3 regions of the Streptomyces sp. NPDC044921 genome follow, and region 1 is predicted to be linked to each of the others. Evidence: riboswitches for the same ligand, from Rfam matches in the RefSeq annotation. Region 1 holds a riboswitch; each other region holds the start of a gene.
The links. A riboswitch is a leader RNA that binds a small molecule or an ion and turns the genes downstream of it on or off. The one in region 1 is predicted to bind cyclic di-AMP.
Positions count from the first base shown of each region.

Region 2: linked by a shared signal. The riboswitch ahead of AC07DA_RS27485 (M23 family metallopeptidase) and the one ahead of AC07DA_RS21585 (C40 family peptidase) in region 1 are both predicted to bind cyclic di-AMP.
Region 3: linked by a shared signal. The riboswitch ahead of AC07DA_RS25870 (transglycosylase SLT domain-containing protein) and the one ahead of AC07DA_RS21585 (C40 family peptidase) in region 1 are both predicted to bind cyclic di-AMP.

Region 1 is NZ_JBWKIF010000013.1:127,093-130,965, reverse strand. Features, by position in the region: gene AC07DA_RS21590 (TDT family transporter) at 1-490, opposite strand, end outside; gene AC07DA_RS21585 (C40 family peptidase) at 571-1,719, opposite strand; cyclic di-AMP (ydaO/yuaA leader) riboswitch at 1,728-1,898, opposite strand; gene pcrA (DNA helicase PcrA) at 2,213-3,873, shown strand, end outside.
Region 2 is NZ_JBWKIF010000020.1:38,748-42,620, reverse strand. Features, by position in the region: gene AC07DA_RS27495 (M16 family metallopeptidase) at 1-45, shown strand, start outside; gene AC07DA_RS27490 (M16 family metallopeptidase) at 42-1,430, shown strand; cyclic di-AMP (ydaO/yuaA leader) riboswitch at 1,621-1,786, shown strand; gene AC07DA_RS27485 (M23 family metallopeptidase) at 1,799-2,587, shown strand; gene AC07DA_RS27480 (GntR family transcriptional regulator) at 2,775-3,461, shown strand; gene AC07DA_RS27475 (HPr family phosphocarrier protein) at 3,639-3,873, opposite strand, start outside.
Region 3 is NZ_JBWKIF010000018.1:15,241-19,113, reverse strand. Features, by position in the region: partial or broken gene AC07DA_RS25880 (GNAT family N-acetyltransferase) at 1-513, opposite strand, end outside; gene AC07DA_RS25875 (HAD family hydrolase) at 685-1,533, shown strand; gene AC07DA_RS25870 (transglycosylase SLT domain-containing protein) at 1,497-2,258, opposite strand; cyclic di-AMP (ydaO/yuaA leader) riboswitch at 2,262-2,440, opposite strand; gene AC07DA_RS25865 (polyprenyl synthetase family protein) at 2,945-3,873, shown strand, end outside.

The sequences.
Region 1 (3,873 bases):
GGAACAGGGCGGAGCAGTACAGGACCAACCCGAGCCAGAACAGCACCAGGGCCGCGTGGGCCGGCCAGGCCGCCGACTCGGCCGCGGCGAGCGTGGCGCCGAGCACGGCCAGCCCCTGGGTGGCCACGCAGCGCAGGAACACGGTCCCGCCGCGGCCCGGGTCCCCCGCGACGAGCAGCAGCGTCCAGAGCAGCGCCGCGAGCGCGAGCAGCGCCGCGGCCGACCGCTGCCAGCCGGCCGCGCAGAGACCGGCGCCGATCATCGCGGTCGCCGCCGTGAAGGTGAGCGCGACCGGTACCTGCGCCCGCCACGCCGCCGGCGGCAGCCGCAGTACGACGTACGCCGGCGTCCCCAGCCAGGCCGCGCCGGCCGGGAGGAGCGCGATGAGGGAGAGGACCTCGTACCCCGCCGAGTCGAGACCGGCCGACAGGGTGCCGGTGGTCAGCGCGTAGGTCGCCAGCAAGGTGGCATACGGGGAGGGTCCGGACACAGCGCCGATGCTAGGCAGCGGTGCCCGGGTTACGAGAGGGGCACGCGCGCGTGCCCCTCACAAACGTACGGGACCCTCGGTCAGGCCGGCCGGACCACGCTGTGGATCGCCGACTCGCCGTCGTAGTGGACCGGCTCCTCGCGCACGTAGGTGCCCGGCTTGGGGGCGTGGATCATCATGCCGTTGCCGGTGTAGATGCCGACGTGGGTGACGTCGTCGTGGAAGAACACCAGGTCACCGGGTTGGGCGTGGGCCAGGGGGACCGTGGTGCCGGCGTCGGCCTGGTCGTAGGTGGTGCGGGGCAGGGTCACCCCGGCGGCCTTCCACGCGGCCTGGGTGAGGCCGGAGCAGTCGTAGGAGCCGGGGCCGACGGCGCCCCACACGTACGGCTTGCCGATCTGGGCGCGGGCGAAGGCGAGCGCCTTGTCCGCCGTGGTGGTGTACGAGGAGTCGGCCGGGGCCGTGGAGGTGGTGCCCGGCAACGGGGTGCTGCTCTCCTGCCGCTGGGCGGCCTCCTGCCGGGCCTTCTCCTGGGCGGCCTGCTCGGCGGCCTCGCGGGCGGCGTCCCGCTGCCTCTCCTGCTCGGTCGCCGCGAGCCGTGCCTTCTCCTCGGCGGTCAGCCGCGACAGCAGGTCGCGGGCGTCGGCGAGCTTCCGCTGGACGGTGGCCTTGGCCGTCTTCAGGTCGCTCTGCGACTCGGTGAGCGCGCGCCGGGTCTCGGTGGCCTCCTGCCGCTTCGGCGTCGTCGCGGACCGCTGGGTGACGTGGTCGTCGACCGCCGCCTTCTGGCGGCCGGTCATCCGGTCCATCAGCTGGGACTGGCCGACGTGGTCCTGCGGGGTGTCCGCGAGCAGGAACGTGGCGGTGTCCGGGGCGGCCGCGCCGGTGCGGTACTGGGCGGCGGCGACGGAACCCAGCTTCTGACGCGCCTCGCCGGGCTTCTCGGTGCGCTGGGCGACGCCGTCGAGCAGGGCGCCGACGCGCTTGCGCTGCTTCGCGGTCTTCTCCTTGGCCGCGTTGTACTTGTCGGTCGCCGACTCGGCCTGGCGGTACAGGTCGTCGACCTTCTTCTCGACCTCCTCCAGGCTGGGCGTGCCGTCGGCCTCGGGGGCGGCGTCGGCCGACTGGGACAGCAGGGCCACGGACGTGAGGGCCGCCGTCGCGAGGGCGGGGGTCCGTATGCCTGCCACGCGCGTACCCGAAGGACGCGACTTACGGTGCGACGCCAAGGGAGGCGACTCCTTCCAAGGTTCCGCCTACCGGGTTAGCTGTCGGGTTCGGGCGGGTGGTTCGGAAGGGTTGCCCTACGGCCGTCCCGGGACGGGAGTCGGGCCGATTCACCCCAGGTCTCGGTGGGTCCCCGGCTCCGGCTGCCGCTGCGGCACACCGGACTCGGCGGAGGCCGCGCGGCCCGGCGACGTTCGCCGGTGGGGGTCATGCGGCCCGGTCGCACCGTAGCCAACGTGTGTGGCACCTGTGAAGGTTGATGGGTGATATGCCCGATACATTTTCGTGACCTTTCGCAAGAGCATCGCAGAGCGTGAGGGAATGGGGTGCTTTCATGGCGATTCATCCGGGAACGGAGCGTGTGTCGCGGGTGGTGATCGCGCCACTCCACCGGGCGACCGGCGGGTCGGTGACCGGCCGGGGAGGGCCCTCCGCCCGCCGATGTGCTCAGGGCAGCGGCGGGCTGTCAGTGGGGCGCCCTAGACTCGGAGAGCGATGAGCAGCCTCTTTGACGACAGCTTCCTGGCGAGCCTCCAGGCCCAGCGGGGCCCCGCGGACGAGCCCCCGCCGCCACCCGAGGACGATCACGGTCCGGAGCCGATCCCGGACGATCTGTTCGGCGGGAAGTTCGACGTGCCGCCGGACCGGGACGCCCACTACCGGGACGGCGCCCCGCGCCCGGTCGTGGACACGGCCGCCCTCCTGGAGGGGCTGAACGACAACCAGCGCGCCGCGGTCGTCCACTCCGGCTCCCCGCTGCTCATCGTGGCCGGCGCCGGCTCCGGCAAGACCCGCGTGCTGACGCACCGCATCGCCCACCTGCTCGCCGAGCGGGGCGTCCACCCGGGCCAGATCCTCGCGATCACCTTCACGAACAAGGCCGCCGGGGAGATGAAGGAGCGCGTCGAGCAGCTCGTCGGCCCGCGCGCCAACGCCATGTGGGTCATGACGTTCCACAGCGCGTGCGTGCGCATCCTCCGGCGCGAGAGCAAGAAGCTCGGCTTCACCTCCTCCTTCTCGATCTACGACGCCGCCGACTCCAAGCGCCTGATGGCCCTGGTCTGCCGCGACCTCGACCTCGACCCCAAGCGCTTCCCGCCGAAGTCCTTCAGCGCCAAGATCAGCAACCTGAAGAACGAGCTGATCGACGAGGAGGACTTCGCCGCGCAGGCCACCGACGGCTTCGAGAAGACCCTCGCCCAGGCCTACGCGCTCTACCAGTCGCGGCTGCGCGAGGCGAACGCCCTGGACTTCGACGACCTGATCATGACGACGGTCAACCTGCTGCGCGCCTTCCCGGACGTCGCCGAGCACTACCGCCGCCGCTTCCGGCACGTCCTGGTCGACGAGTACCAGGACACCAACCACGCCCAGTACGCCCTGGTCCGCGAGCTGGTCGGCACCGCCGGACACCCCGTCGACGTCCCGCCCGAGGCCGTGGTCCCGCCCGCCGAGCTGTGCGTCGTGGGCGACGCCGACCAGTCGATCTACGCCTTCCGCGGCGCGACGATCCGCAACATCCTCCAGTTCGAGGAGGACTACCCGGACGCGACGACGATCCTGCTGGAGCAGAACTACCGCTCCACGCAGACGATCCTCAGCGCCGCCAACGCCGTCATCGAGCGCAACGAGTCCCGCCGCCCCAAGAACCTGTGGACCAACGCCGGCTCCGGCGCGCTGATCACCGGCTACGTCGCCGACACCGAGCACGACGAGGCCCAGTTCGTCGCCGACGAGATAGACCGCCTCACGGACGCCGGCGAGGCGAAGGCGGGCGACGTCGCGGTCTTCTACCGCACCAACGCCCAGTCCCGCGTCTTCGAAGAGGTCTTCATCCGCGTCGGCCTGCCCTACAAGGTCGTCGGCGGCGTCCGCTTCTACGAGCGCAAGGAGGTCCGGGACGTCCTGGCCTACCTGCGCGTCCTGGCCAACCCCGAGGACTCGGTGCCGCTGCGGCGGATCCTCAACGTGCCCAAGCGGGGCATCGGCGACCGTGCCGAGGCGATGATCGACGCCCTCGCGCAGCGCGAGAAGATCAGCTTCCCGCAGGCGCTCAAGCGCGTCGACGAGGCCTACGGCATGGCCGCGCGCTCCACCAACGCGGTCAAGCGGTTCAACACGCTGATGGAGGACCTCCGCACGATCGTCGAGTCCGG
Region 2 (3,873 bases), on a different contig from region 1:
ACCGCAGCCGCGGCCGGCGACGAGAACGAGGAGGCGGCCAAGTGACCGAGCTCGCCACGATGGACTTCCACCCCCGGCCGCAGGCGGGCGAGGCCAGGCCGTGGGCCTTCCCGGCCCCCGAGCGCGGCACGCTCGGCAACGGCCTGACGGTGCTGCGCTGCCACCGCCCGGGCCAGCAGGTCGTCGCCGTGGAGGTGCTGCTGGACGCGCCCCTGGACGCCGAGCCGGCCGGTCTCGACGGCGTGGCCACGATCATGGCGCGGGCCTTCTCGGAGGGCACCGACAAGCACTCCGCCGAGGAGTTCGCCGCCGAGCTGGAGCGGGCCGGCGCCACCCTCGACGCGCACGCCGACCACCCCGGCGTCCGGATCAGCCTGGAGGTCCCGGCCTCCCGGCTCGCCAAGGGACTCGGTCTGATCGCCGACGCGCTGCGGGCGCCCGCGTTCGCGGACGGCGAGGTCGAGCGGCTGGTCCGCAACCGCCTCGACGAGATCCCGCACGAGCTGGCCAACCCCTCGCGGCGCGCCGCCAAGGAGCTCTCCAAGGAGCTGTTCCCGGCGGACTCGCGCATGTCGCGGCCCCGGCAGGGCACCGAGGAGACGGTCGCCGCGATCGACTCCGCGGCCGTCCGCGCCTTCTACGAGAAGCACGTCCGCCCCGCGACGGCCACGGCCGTGGTGGTCGGCGACCTCACGGACATCGACCTGGACGCCCTGCTCGGCGACACCCTGGGCTCCTGGACCGGCTCCTCGGCCGAACCGCGCCCGGTGCCGCCGGTGACCGCCGACGACACCGGCCGGGTCGTCATCGTGGACCGCCCGGGCGCCGTACAGACGCAGCTGCTGATCGGCCGGATCGGCCCGGACCGGCACGACCGCGTCTGGCCCGCCCAGGTGCTCGGCACATACTGCCTCGGCGGCACGCTCACCTCCCGGCTGGACCGCGTCCTGCGCGAGGAGAAGGGCTACACCTACGGCGTGCGGTCCTTCGCCCAGGTGCTGCGGTCCGCGCCCGACGGGTCCGGTGCCTCGATGCTCGCCATCAGCGGGTCCGTGGACACCCCCAACACCGGCCCGGCCCTCCAGGACTTGTGGACGGTGCTGCGCACCCTCGCCGCGGAGGGGCTGACCGACGCCGAGCGGGACGTGGCCGTGCAGAACCTGGTCGGGGTGGCCCCGCTGAAGTACGAGACCGCCGCGGCCGTCGCGAGCACGCTGGCCGACCAGGTCGAGCAGCACCTGCCCGACGACTACCAGGCCACGCTGTACCGCCAGCTCGCCGCGACGGGCACGGTGGAGGCCACGGCGGCGGCCGTCAGCGCCTTCCCCGTGGACCGTCTGGTGACCGTCCTGGTGGGCGACGCGGCGCAGATCAAGGCACCGGTGGAGGCCCTGGGCATCGGTGACGTCAAGGTCGTGGCCGCCGAGTAGCGGCACGCGCGCAGGGGCCCTGGTTGTCTTCCAAGGCACCAGGGCCCCTTTATGCCCGAATTGAGGCGGGAGTTGCCTGTCTGCCCTGTGGGATGCGCTACAAAACGCCCGATCCGTTTGGGAATTGAAAGTGCCCCCGCTTAGCGTCGTCCGGGCTGTTCGTCAGGCAGTGCGCCGCACCCGCGGCACCGGACAGTCATCGCCGAGTCCCCGTACGGCGCGAGCCAGGGGAGCCGGGGACCCAACCGCAGTCCCTGGGGTGAATCGGACGCCCGCGCGAGTCGCGAGGGAGTCCGTAGGAGACCTTCCTGCTCCGAACCCGTCAGCTAACCCGGTAGGCGAGAGGGAAGGAAAGGACCAGCCACTTCATGGCGTTCACACGCGCCACCGGCAAGCATCGCCGTCCCAGCAGGATCCAGCGCGGCACGGCCCGCGCGGCGGGCGTCGCGGCTCTCGCCACCACCGGTGTGATCGGCACCGTGGCCGCCCCGGCCTTCGCCGCCTCCGAGCCCGCCGTCGAGCAGACCGGCCTCACCCCGGTCGTCACCATGGGTGACACCGTGGCCCGGCAGATCGACGCCCAGGCCGTCGCGCAGAAGCAGGCGGCCGAAGAGGCCGCCGCCCGCAAGCAGGCCGAGGAGGCCGCCCGCGAGCGCGCCGCCGAGTTGGCCGAGAAGGCCAAGGAGGCCGCCGAGAAGGCCCGTGAGGCCAAGGAGCGCGCCGCCCGCGAGGCCGAGCGCAAGCGCCTCAACAGCTACGTGTCCCCGATCCCGGGCTCCTACGTGTCCACCGGCTACAAGGCAGGCGGCGCCGTCTGGTCCTCCGGCAGCCACACCGGTATCGACTTCCACGCCGCCAGCGGCACCCCCGTCCACGCGGTCGGCGCGGGCACGGTCGTCGAGGCCGGCTGGGGCGGCGCCTACGGGAACCAGGTCGTGATCAAGATGAACGACGGGACGTACACCCAGTACGGCCACCTGTCGTCCGTCGGTGTCTCGGTGGGCCAGCAGGTCACCCCCGGCCAGCAGATCGGCCTGTCCGGCGCGACCGGCAACGTCACCGGCCCGCACCTGCACTTCGAGGCCAGGACGAGCCCCGAGTACGGCTCGGACATCGACCCGCTCGCCTACCTCCGCTCGCACGGCGTGAGCCTCTGACGCCACCCGCTGCGCATCCGAAAGGCCCCGGCTCACCGAGCCGGGGCCTTTCGGCATTCCCGGTGCCGCTGTCCAAAAAATATCCATGGATTCCGGGCTGCCGTCGGAAATTCCGGCTGATTGCAATAGAGTCACGGAACAGGCGTCACGCGTCGGCGTTTCACGGGGATTAAGCGGAGGTCGGGTCATGCGTATTCCCGCGCACTCGGTGTGCACGGCCATCCGGGACGACATCGTCGCGGGTGTGCACGAGCGCGGCAGCCGCCTCACCGAGGAGCTCCTCGCGCGCCGCTACGGCGTCTCGCGCGTCCCCGTGCGGGAGGCCCTGCGCACGCTGGAGGCCGAGGGCTTCGTGGTGACCCGGCGGCACGCGGGCGCGTGCGTGGCCGAACCCACCGAGCAGGAGGCCGCCGACCTGCTGGAGATGCGCGCGCTGCTGGAGCCGCTCGGTGCCGCACGCGCCGCCCAGCGCCGTACCGAGGCCCACCTGAAGGTGCTGCGCGGCCTGGTCCGGCTCGGCCAGGAGCGCGCCCGCCGCGGCACCAGCGACGACCTGCGCTCCTTGGGCGGCTGGTTCCACGAGACGCTGGCGCAGGCCTCCGGCAGCCCCGCCCTGATCGCGATGCTCACCCAGCTGCGCCACAAGATCGCCTGGATGTACGCGGTGGACGCGCCGGCCGATCCGGTGGCGTCCTGGACCGAGCACGGCGCGATCGTGGACGCGGTGGCGCGCGGCGACAGCGAGCGCGCGCGGGCGGTCACGGCGCAGCACACCGAGCGCGCCACGTCCGCGCACCGGCTCCGGCTCGGCGTCGCCGCCGAGCGTGTGAGGAACTCGCAACATCCCGTAAACACGGCGGGCCTGCGGCATTAACACGGAAGCCGTATACAAAGAAGGGGATCCGCCGGGGGATTATTTCTGCTGCCGATTTTCCGGCAGCCCGCGTGAATTCTTGAGCTCAAATTGATTGAGGGCGGGGCCGGAGAAGAGTGAAGCCGCGCCGGCCGATAGGCCGGCGCGGCTTCACCCGCGGAAAACCGCTCGAACGACTCAGACGGTCTCGGGCAGCTCCTCGAGGCCCTCGGAGACCAGCTTCGCCAGCCGGTCCAGGGCGGCGTCCGCACCCTCCGCGTCGGAGGCGAGGACGATCTCCTCGCCTCCCTGGGCGCCGAGGCCCAGGACGGCGAGCATGGAGGCCGCGTTGACGGGGTTGCCGTCTGCCTTGGCGATCGTCACCGGGACGCCTGCGGCCGTGGCGGCTCGGACGAAGATGGAGGCGGGGCGG
Region 3 (3,873 bases), on a different contig from region 1:
CCTGCCGGCCCAGCCTGCGCTCCTTGGCCAGGGTGGTCTTCAGGAACTTCGGCGACTGGGCCCGCAGCACCGACTCGTAGGTCTCGTAGCCCTTCTCCACGTCGACCAGGTGAGTGGCGTGCTCCTCTGCCGCGTACCGCACGAACAGCCGCTGCTCGGCCTCCAGGTTGTCGAAGACGAAGGACGACAGCGAGCACGCCCGCAGCAGTTCGCCCGGCTCCAGGTCCAGGCCGGGCCGCAGGACCGCGCCCTGCGCGTCGGAGACCCCGAGCCCGATGGCCCGGCCCTGTCCCAACGGGCCGCTTCGTAGGGCAGGAAGCCGGCCGGCTCCGGGCCCTCGTAGACGACCGCGACCCGGGCCCGGGGCCTCACCCGACCGACGGCCTCGGTGAACTCCGGTTCCATGAAAGGGTTGCGTGGTGCCTTGGAGGCGGCGCGCAGCGCGCGCCAGCGCTCCCTTTCCCCTTCGCCGAGCTCCCCGGGCCCGGCCACGCGAATGCGCCCACTGTTCAACCTGACCCCCCGATCAAGTCCCCCCTGGACACTTGGAAGGTACCGCTCGATGCGGCCCCTCGGGTAGGTAGCGGACCATGTTGTTGCCAACCGGTGCAGAGGCCCTCAACCGGGCAATCGGCGTGCGCCGTGCGATGAAACGAACGGGCGCGTTGTCCGTATTCTCTGATCATGGCCGCACCCCTCGCATATTCCCTCATCGCCACCGACCTGGACGGGACGCTGCTGCGCGGCGACGACACCCTGTCCGACCGGTCCCTGACCGCGCTCGCGCGGGTGGCGGACGCCGGTGCCCAGCACCTCGTGGTGACGGGCCGCCCGGCGCCGAGAGTGCGGCCGCTCCTGGACGACCTGGGGTGCACGGGGCTCGCGGTGTGCGGGCAGGGCGCGCAGGTGTACGACGCCGGCGCGCACCGGCTGCTGTGGTCGGTCACCCTGGACCGGGAGCTGGCGGAGACCGCCCTCGGCAAGATCGAGGCCGAGGTGGGGGAGGTGTACGCGGCGGTCGACCAGGACGGGGTCGACGGGCTCACGCTCATCGAGCCGGGCTATCTCATGCCGCACCCGACGCTGCCCGCGGTGCGGGTCCACCGGCGCGACGAGCTGTGGGGCGAGCCGATCAGCAAGGTGCTGCTGCGCCACCCCTGCCTGTCGGACGACGAGCTGGCGGCGACGGCCCGCTCGGTGGTGGGTTCACTGGCGACGGTGACGATGTCGGGGCCCGGCACGGTCGAGCTCCAGCCGTGCGGCGTCACCAAGGCGACGGGCCTGGCGCTGGCCGCCGAGCACCTGGGGCTGCGGCCGGCCGACACCATCGCCTTTGGTGACATGCCCAACGACATCCCGATGTTCGACTGGGCGGCGCACGGCGTCGCGATGGCCAACGGTCATCCCGAACTCAAGGCCGTGGCCGACGAGATCACGCTGTCGAACGAGGACGACGGCATCGCCGTCGTCCTCGAGCGACTGCTGGGCGGGGCGGCTCAGTACGGGCCGTTGACGTTGTCGATCGAGCCGTAGCGGTCGGCCGCGTAGTTGCAGGCCGCCGTGATGTTGGCGACCGGGTCGTACGGGTCGTAGGGGGTGCCGGGCACGTGGTAGGCGGCGAAGGTCGGGTCGATGACCTGGAGCAGGCCCTTGGAGGGGGTGCCCTTGGCGGCGTTCGAGTCCCAGTTGTTGATCGCCTGCGGGTTGCCGGACGACTCCCGCATGATGTTGCGGTAGATGCCGTCGTACGATCCCGGAATGCCCTTCTGGGCCATGATGTCCAGCGCCTCGCGGATCCATCCGTCGAGGTTGTTCGCGTAGGTCTTCGCGGCGACCGGGGTGGCCCGCGTCACGCCACCGGCCGGCTTGGCCGGGGCGGACGACTGCGTGGCCTTCTTCTCGTCGGCGGCCTTGGCCGTCGCCACCTTGAGCTTCAGACCCGCGTGGATCACCCTCGGGTCGTCGCCGACGGCGGCGCGGTTGGCCTTGTACAGCTGCTTCCAGCCGCCGGACACGTCGTACTTCTCCGCGATGCCGTAGAGCGTGTCGCCCTTGGCCACGGTGTACGTGAGCGACGTGGCGGGCTGGGCCGCCTGCCGCACGGTCTGCGCGGCGGGCGCGCTCTGGGGCTCGGCGGCGTTCGCGTGCGTGGCGCCGAGGAGCGGCAGGGTCAGTGCCGCTCCGCCGGTGCCGACGGCGACGACACCACGGGTGATCGGGTTCCTGCTGGGGCGACGGTGCTTACCTCGTCCGGGCATGGCGATGTTCCTCTCCGGCGCCTGCGAGGTGAGCTGTCGGGTTCGGGCCGGGAGGTGCCCGGCCGCACACGGCGTGGTGCTGTCGTGCGCGGCTTCACCCCGAGCCGGTCCTTGTCGCGGACCGGCGACTTACCTGGGTCCCCCGCTCCTGCCCTGCGTGAGTGAGTCGGTGTGTGTGGGGAGTCCGGGCGGCGGCAGGATTCGGCGGTCCGCCGGACTGCGCCGGAACGTATGCGACAGCACATGCCGGGAACAAGCGCCGGAGTCACACAGGGTGCCGGATGACCTTGGTCAGAGGGCAAACGGCCGCTTGATCCTTTGCGCGAGCCAAGGCTCAACTCGCTTTCCGCGGAAGGAGGGAGCGTTCGGCGCCCGGGGGCGGCCGCGAAGCGGACGAAGTGATTCAATTCACTGATCACGACCTCGGGCGCAATGTTCCGTAAAGGGTGTTCGCTTCGTCAATGTCGCAAATCCCACATAGGTCGCGAATTCCTGGTAAGTCGGAACATGTCCATTCTTATGAGCCGATCGAAAACATAGCGGTCGTGATCGGATACCACCCGGCCTGTAACCATGGGCGCTGGCGGTGATCGAAACGTGACCGGATACGCTGACTCGAGTGATGTCAGCGACCTATCGACAATCCGCGTAAGCACCGGCAGACACCAGCAGACAGGAGACCCCTCGTGACCGACGTCGGGCCGTTCGGGCTGAGCGTGCGGGACCAGGCTCTGGAAGCCGATGTCCAGGCCGGACTGGCGGCTGTCGAGGAAGGCCTGCTAGAGGCCACCAAGAGTGAGGTGCCCTTCATCACGGAGGCCGCCCAGCACCTGGTGCGGGCCGGTGGCAAGCGGTTCCGGCCGCTGCTCGTGATGCTCGCCGCCCAGTTCGGCGACCGGTACGCACCCGGCATCGTGCCGTCGGCCGTCGTCGTGGAGCTGACCCACCTCGCCACGCTGTACCACGACGACGTCATGGACGAGGCCGCCGTCCGCCGCGGGGTGGACAGCGCCAACACCCGCTGGGGCAACTCGGTCGCGGTCCTCACCGGTGACTTCCTCTTCGCCCGCGCCTCGCACATCCTGGCCGACCTCGGCCCGGAGGCGGTGCGGGTGCAGGCCGAGGCGTTCGAGCGGCTGGTGACCGGGCAGATCCTGGAGACGGCCGGACCGCAGGACGGCCGCGACCCGGTCGAGCACTACCTGGACGTGCTGGGCGGCAAGACCGGCTCGCTGGTGGCCGTCTCGTGCCGGTTCGGCGCGATGATGTCCGGCGCCGACGAGACGGTGGTGCACGTGCTGACCCAGTACGGCGAGCGGCTCGGCGTCGCCTTCCAGCTCGCCGACGACGTCCTCGACATCGCCTCCGACTCCCACGAGTCCGGCAAGACCCCCGGCACCGACCTGCGTGAGGGCATCCCGACCCTGCCGGTGCTGCGGCTGCGCGAGCGGGCGGCCCGGCTCGGCCTCGCCGAGGACGTCGCCCTGTGTGAACTGCTGGACTCCGACCTCACCGACGACGACCGGCACGCCGAGGCCCTGCGCCTGCTGCGCGCCCACCCGGCGCTGGAACAGGCCCGCCGGGACACCGTCCGCTACGCCGAGGACGCCCGCTC